Azospirillum brasilense: one gene and its partner. The protein of the gene in region 1 interacts with the protein of each later gene in a pairwise test. Links are inferred from orthologs where the notes say so. Each region holds a gene or a part of one and is shown in the gene's direction. Other genes may lie near its edges.

Region 1 (3,332 bases):
TGAGCATCGATCCGCAGTTCCGCGCCGGTTTCGGGGGCTCTGCGAACCGGGCCCGCGAGGACATGCCCGTGCCGCCGCGCGCCATGGCGAAGTCGGCGCAGAAAGGCAACCGCCGCCGCGCCTGGCCGCGCTGGACCCGTCCCGCGGTCAAGGCGGCCATCCTGCTGACGCCGGTCCTGGTCGTCGCCGGCATGGCCGCGTCGGCGTGGCAGCGCGGCACCTTCGCCGAGACCACCGCGGCGTTGCAGGAAAGCCTGATCCAGACCAGCGCGTCCGCCGGCTTCGCCATCGCCGACGTGCTGGTCGAGGGCCGGACCGAGACCGACCCGGCGTCGATCCTGCGCGTGCTGGGCGTGCAGCGCGGCGATCCGATCCTCGCCGTCACGCTGTCCGACGCCAAGGAGAAGCTGGAAAGCCTGCCCTGGGTCGCCTCGGCCTCCATCGAGCGCCATCTGCCCGGCATCCTGTTCGTCCGCCTGACGGAGCGGGAGCCGATGGCGATCTGGCAGCACGACCGCAAGTTCACGGTCATCGACCGCGAAGGCCGCCCGCTCGCCGACGCGACCGAGCTGGCGCGCCGCGGCAACCGGCGGATCGAGACGCTGCCGCAGGTCGTCGGCGCCAACGCGCCGATGCAGGTGCCGAAGCTGCTCGCGGCCCTCGACAACGTGCCGGCACTGCGCGAAAAGGTGAGCGCCGCCTCCTGGGTCGGCGACCGCCGCTGGGATCTCAAGCTGAAGAACGGTGTCGTGGTGAAACTTCCGGAAGCCCGCATGCCGTCCGCGCTGCGCCAGTTGGCGGAGATGGACGCGACGGGTCAGGTCCTGGACCGCGACATCGTGGCCATCGACCTGCGCCAGAACGACCGCGCCGTGCTGCAGACCTCCGCCACCGCCGTCCTGCCCTGGACGGAGGAGGAGAACAAGAAGAAGCCGGGCAAGAAGACGTGATCCTCCGCCACACCTCCTCCTGAACCCCTTTTCTGAAACGCGGACGACCGGACGCATCGAGGCCATAGGGTTGTGCTGAACATGGGCTTCAACGGGGCGAAAAAGCCAAAACGAGCCACCCGCGGCGGGATCATCGCCGCGCTGGACGTCGGCTCGACCAAGGTGTGCTGCCTCATCGCCCGCGTCGAGGATGCGGGGGCCGTGCGCATCGTCGGCATCGGCCACCAGATCGCCACGGGCGTGCGCGCCGGCGCCATCATCGACATGGAAGCGGCGGAGACCTCGATCGGCGCCGCCGTCCACGCGGCCGAGCAGATGGCCAACGAGACGATCCGCGACGTGATCGTCAACGTGTCCTCCCCGATCTCCCACGGCTTCAACGCCGAGGTCCCGGTCTCCGGCCAGGAGGTGACGGAGAGCGACGTCCGCCGCGCGCTGGCCCACGCCCGCAGCCTGCAGGTCGGCCCGGATCAGGCGCTGGTCCACGCGATTCCCGTGGGCTTCGCGCTCGACGGCAGCCGCGGCATCCGCGACCCCAAGGGCATGTACGGCGAGCGGCTGGGCGTCCAGGCCCACGTCATCACCTCGCCCGCCGGGGCGGTGCGCAACCTGCAGACCTGCGTGGCCCGCTGTCACCTCGACATCGAGGGCCTGGTCGCCAGCCCCTACGCGTCCGGCCTCGCCTGTCTGGTCGACGACGAGATGGAGATGGGCTCCGCCTGCATCGACATGGGCGGCGGCACCACGACGATCTCCGTCTTCTCCGAAGGCACGCTGGTCTGGTCGGACTGCATCCGGCTGGGCGGCAACCACGTCACCAACGACATCGCGCGCGGGCTGACCACGCCGGTCGTCCATGCGGAGCGCATGAAGACGCTGCACGGCAGCGCCATCACCAGCCCCGCCGACGAGCGCGAGATGATCGACGTCCCCCAGGTCGGCGAAGAGGAGCGCCTCGGCGCCAACAACCTGCCGAAATCCTATCTGGTGCGCATCATCCAGCCCCGGCTGGAGGAGATTTTCGAGCATGTCCGCTCGCGGCTGGAGCATTCCGGCTACGCGAAGCTGGTCGGCCGGCGCGTCGTCCTGACGGGCGGCGCCAGCCAGTTGCCGGGCATGCGCGAGCTGGCGCAGCTGATCCTGGACAAACAGGTCCGCATCGGGCGACCGACGCGGATCACCGGTCTGAACGAGGCGCAAGGCGGTCCGTCCTATTCGACCGCCGCGGGCCTCCTTCTGCACGCCGTGCGCAATCCGGCGGAACTTCCCGTGGCGGGCCATGAGGCTGGCGCCGGCACGGGGTTCTTCGGGCGCGTCGGCCTGTGGCTGCGGGAGAACCTTTGAACTGAACCCAAAAAGGCTCCCGGCACGCCCCGTCATTCCTGCCTAAAAACACCACCCGGAACCAACCGGGCAAGAACCCGCGACGCAAAGCATCGAACCAATCAAAAGGTTGTGGAGGCCATAACATGATCAACGTGACCATCCCCAGCATCGAACCCGAGCTGAAGCCCCGCATCACCGTCTTCGGTGTCGGCGGCGCCGGCGGCAACGCCGTGAACAACATGATCAAGTCCAACCTGGAAGGCGTGGACTTCGTGGTCGGCAACACCGACGCGCAGGCCCTGAAGGGCTCGCTCTGCGAGAAGCGCGTCCAGCTCGGCACCACCATGACCCGCGGCCTGGGCGCCGGCTCCAAGCCGGACGTCGGCCGCGCCTCCGCCGAGGAGCAGCTCGAGGAGATCATCGGTCACCTCGAAGGCGCCAACATGGTGTTCATCACCGCCGGCATGGGCGGCGGCACCGGCACGGGTGCGGCCCCGGTCATCGCCCGCGCCGCCCGCGAGCGCGGCCTGCTGACCGTCGGCGTGGTGACCAAGCCCTTCCATTTCGAGGGCGCGCACCGCATGCGCCTGGCCGAATCGGGCATCGCCGAGCTGCAGCAGTATGTCGACACGCTGATCATCATCCCGAACCAGAACCTGTTCCGCATCGCCAACGAGAAGACGACCTTCGCGGACGCCTTCAAGATGGCCGACGACGTTCTGCATTCCGGCGTGCGCGGCGTGACCGACCTGATGGTGATGCCCGGCCTCATCAACCTGGACTTCGCCGACATCCGCTCGGTGATGACCGAGATGGGCAAGGCGATGATGGGCACCGGCGAGGCCGGCGGCGAGCGCCGCGCCATCGAGGCCGCCGAGGCCGCCATCTCCAACCCGCTGCTCGACGACGTGTCGATGAAGGGTGCCCGCGGCGTCCTCATCAACATCACCGGCGGCTACGACATGACCCTGTTCGAGGTCGACGAGGCGGCGAACCGCGTCCGCGACGAGGTCGATCCGGACGCCAACATCATCTTCGGCTCGACCTTCGACAGCT
Region 2 (3,257 bases), 1.7 Mb from region 1 along the record:
GCTCGTCGTGTCGCTGGTGCTCCTGCTCGCGAAGTTCACCCAGGAGATCTTCCACATCGTCCCGCACGTGCTGGAGATGCAGGAAAAGGACGTCCTCCTGGCCGTGCTGACCCTGATTGACCTGTCGCTGGCCGGCAACCTGCTGCTGATGGTGATCTTTTCGGGATACGAGAACTTCGTGTCCAAGATCGACGTGGCCGACCACAAGGACCGCCCGGACTGGATGGGCAAGGTCGACTTCGGCGGGCTGAAGCTGAAGCTGATCGCCTCCATCGTGGCGATCTCCGGCATCCACCTGCTGAAAAGCTTCATGAACATCGACAACACCAGCAAGGAAAACCTGATGTGGATGGTCATCGTCCACATGACCTTCGTGGTGTCGGGCGTCCTGCTGGCCCTGATGGACCGGCTGGAAGGGAGCCATCACGGAGCGCACGGCAAGGCGGCGGCCGCGGCGAAATCCGATCATCATTGAGGGCGCCGGAGCGGTTTCAAACCCGACACAAAGCCGTTGCGGCGGGTTGGGAATCAGCCTAAGGATACCCCCGCCGCGAGCGGAGCGGTTTGGCCGGACGCCGGAGGTTCCCGCCTCCTGTTGACGGAAAATTAACCCTGACGCGGCAGTGTGGCGGGCACCGGAGGACGGCGTTCCGCCAGGACTTCGGGGACTGGACATTCCGCCGGGACCGGCCTTGCCTCAAGGACCGCCTCCCATCGACCAGAGCGCCGGACCGGCGCCGGCGTCCGCCCCACGGGCGCCGGAGACAAGGGTTCGGCAAGGCGTGCCGGTTGCACTCTCCGCTTGAGCGCGAAGGGGCATTCGTCTATGGAACCGTTGGCGGGCGTGGCCCTCCGCACCGGAGCGGGCACATCGCCGGCAAGGCCGTCTCAACCGCATTGAAGAGTTAGTCGGGTCCATGCTTTCCAAACTCCTCGGCGTGCTTTCCGCCGACATGGCGATCGATTTGGGGACGGCCAACACCCTGGTCTATGTCAAGGGCCGCGGCATCGTTCTGAACGAACCCTCGGTCGTGGCGATCGCCAACGTCCGCGGCAAGAAGCAGGTGCTGGCCGTCGGCGACGAGGCGAAGATGATGCTGGGCCGCACGCCCGGCAACATCCAGGCCATCCGCCCCCTCCGCGACGGCGTCATCGCCGACTTCGAAGTCGCCGAGGAGATGATCAAGCACTTCATCCGCAAGGTGCACAACCGGCGCAGCTTCGCCAGCCCGCAGGTCATCATCTGCGTGCCGTCGGGCTCCACCGCCGTGGAGCGCCGCGCGATCCAGGAATCGGCGGAGGCCGCCGGCGCCCGCCGCGTCTTCCTGATCGAGGAGCCGATGGCCGCCGCGATCGGCGCCGGGCTCCCGGTGACGGAGCCGACCGGCTCCATGGTCGTGGACATCGGCGGCGGCACCACCGAGGTGGCCGTGCTGTCGCTGGGCGGCATCGTCTATTCCCGCTCGGTCCGCGTGGGCGGCGACAAGATGGACGAGGCCATCATCGGCTACATCCGCCGCACCCACAATCTGCTGGTCGGTGAAGGCTCGGCGGAGCGGATCAAGAAGGAAATCGGCTCGGCCTGCCCGCCGGAAGACGGCGAGGGCCGCATCCTGGAGATCAAGGGCCGCGACCTGATGAACGGCGTGCCCAAGGAACTCATCATCTCCGAGCGGCAGATCGCCGAGTCCCTGGCGGAGCCGGTGTCGGCCATCGTCGAGGCGGTGAAGGTCGCCCTGGAGCACACGGCGCCGGAACTGGCCGCGGACATCGTGGACAAGGGCATCGTGCTGACCGGCGGCGGCGCCCTGCTGGGCAACCTGGACTTCGTCCTGCGCCACGCCACGGGCCTGCCGGTGTCGATCGCCGACGACCCGCTGTCCTGCGTCGCGCTGGGCACCGGGCGGGCGCTGGAAGAGATGAAGACGCTGCGAAACGTCTTGGTCAGCGCCTACTGATTGGTGTATTGCTCGGTTGGGTTCCCCCGGTGGTTCGTCCATTCGCCAGCGTAGCCGGGGGCGGATCGCGTACCTGGACGGGATGATCCTGTGAAGCCTCGCAATTCCGGTTCCGTCGTGCGCCTTGCCGCCCCGCTGCGGGCGCTCGCCCAGCGCTTCTCCTTCCTTCTGCTGGTGCTCGCCTCCGTCGCCCTGATGATGGTGGGCCGGATCGACGCGCTGTCGGTGGACAGCGCGCGCGCGCGGGTGACCGACGCTTTCGCCCCGATCCTCGACGCGATCTCGCGCCCCGCCGCCACCGCCGCCCATGTCGTGGAGTCGGTGGTCGAGGTGCAGAACGCCTTCGAGGAGAACCAGCGGCTGAAGGCGGAGAACGCTCGGCTGCTGCAGTGGAAGCAGGCGGCGCTGCGGCTGGAGGCGGAGAACATCAGCCTGCGTTCCCTTCTCAAGGCGACGCCGGAGCCGTCCTCCTCCTTCATCACGGCGCGGGTCATCGCGGCTCCCGGCAGCTCCTTCCTGCGCACGCTGGTGGTCACCGCCGGCCGTCGCGACGGGGTGCGCAAGGGGCAGGCGGCCATCGCCGGCAGCGGGCTGGTCGGCCGGGTGATCGAGGTCGGGGAATGGTCGGCGCGCGTCCTCCTGCTGACCGACATCAACACCCGCATCCCCGTCGTGCTGGAGCGCTCGCGCCAGCGGGCGGTGATGGCGGGCGACAATTCCGACCAGACCCGGCTCCTCTACCTGCCGCCGGAAGCGCCGGTTCAGGTGGGCGAGCGGGTGGTGACCTCCGGTCACGGCGGGCAGTTCCCGCCGGGGCTGCCGGTGGGCGTGGTGTCCTCGGCCGGTGAACGTGGCGTCCGGGTGCAGCCGAACGTCGACCTGTCGCGGGTTGAACACCTGCAGCTGGTCGAGTTCAGCCTGCCGGGAAGCGAGACGGAACCGTCGTCCGAGTCGAAATGACGCTGACCTTGTGGCAGCGGCTGGACAAGACGGGGCGGAATCTCGCGCCCTTCGCGGTGACGGTCATGCTGGCGCTGGCCGGGATGATCCCGGTGCCGCTGCCCGGCTATGCGTCGGTGGCGCCTTTCCTGACCGCCATCGCCGTCTATTATTGGGCGATCCACCGGCCCGACCTGATGGGGCCGGGCACCGCCTTCCTGATCGGTTTGCTGCAGGACCTGCTGACCGGCGGACCGCTGGGGGTGAACGCGCTGGTGCTGGTGCTGGTCCATTGGGCGGTGTCCAGCCAGCGGCGCGTCCTGGTGTCCAGCACCTTCGCCCTGATGTGGTTCGGCTTCG

The links.
Region 2: the proteins of ftsA (region 1) and D3869_RS12420 interact in binary tests that used the Escherichia coli proteins (3 or more experiments, as listed by UniProt). The link is inferred for Azospirillum brasilense from one-to-one orthologs.

The regions. Positions count from the first base shown.
Region 1 is NZ_CP032345.1:954,017-957,348, forward strand. The notes cover bases 265-3,162. They hold ftsA (cell division protein FtsA), read left to right. Parts: upstream 265-1,031; coding sequence 1,032-2,294; downstream 2,295-3,162. Other genes in these bases: D3869_RS04735 (cell division protein FtsQ/DivIB), read left to right, coding at 265-950; ftsZ (cell division protein FtsZ), read left to right, coding at 2,420-3,162. Outside these bases: D3869_RS04730 (D-alanine--D-alanine ligase), read left to right, coding at 1-3; more of D3869_RS04735, read left to right, coding at 1-264; more of ftsZ, read left to right, coding at 3,163-3,332. UniProt on the Escherichia coli protein: Essential cell division protein that assists in the assembly of the Z ring. May serve as the principal membrane anchor for the Z ring.
Region 2 is NZ_CP032345.1:2,606,165-2,609,421, forward strand. The notes cover bases 115-2,937. They hold D3869_RS12420 (rod shape-determining protein), read left to right. Parts: upstream 115-917; coding sequence 918-1,958; downstream 1,959-2,937. Other genes in these bases: D3869_RS12415 (TIGR00645 family protein), read left to right, coding at 115-475; mreC (rod shape-determining protein MreC), read left to right, coding at 2,049-2,918; mreD (rod shape-determining protein MreD), read left to right, coding at 2,915-2,937. In the rest of the region: more of D3869_RS12415, read left to right, coding at 1-114; more of mreD, read left to right, coding at 2,938-3,257. UniProt on the Escherichia coli protein: Forms membrane-associated dynamic filaments that are essential for cell shape determination. Acts by regulating cell wall synthesis and cell elongation, and thus cell shape.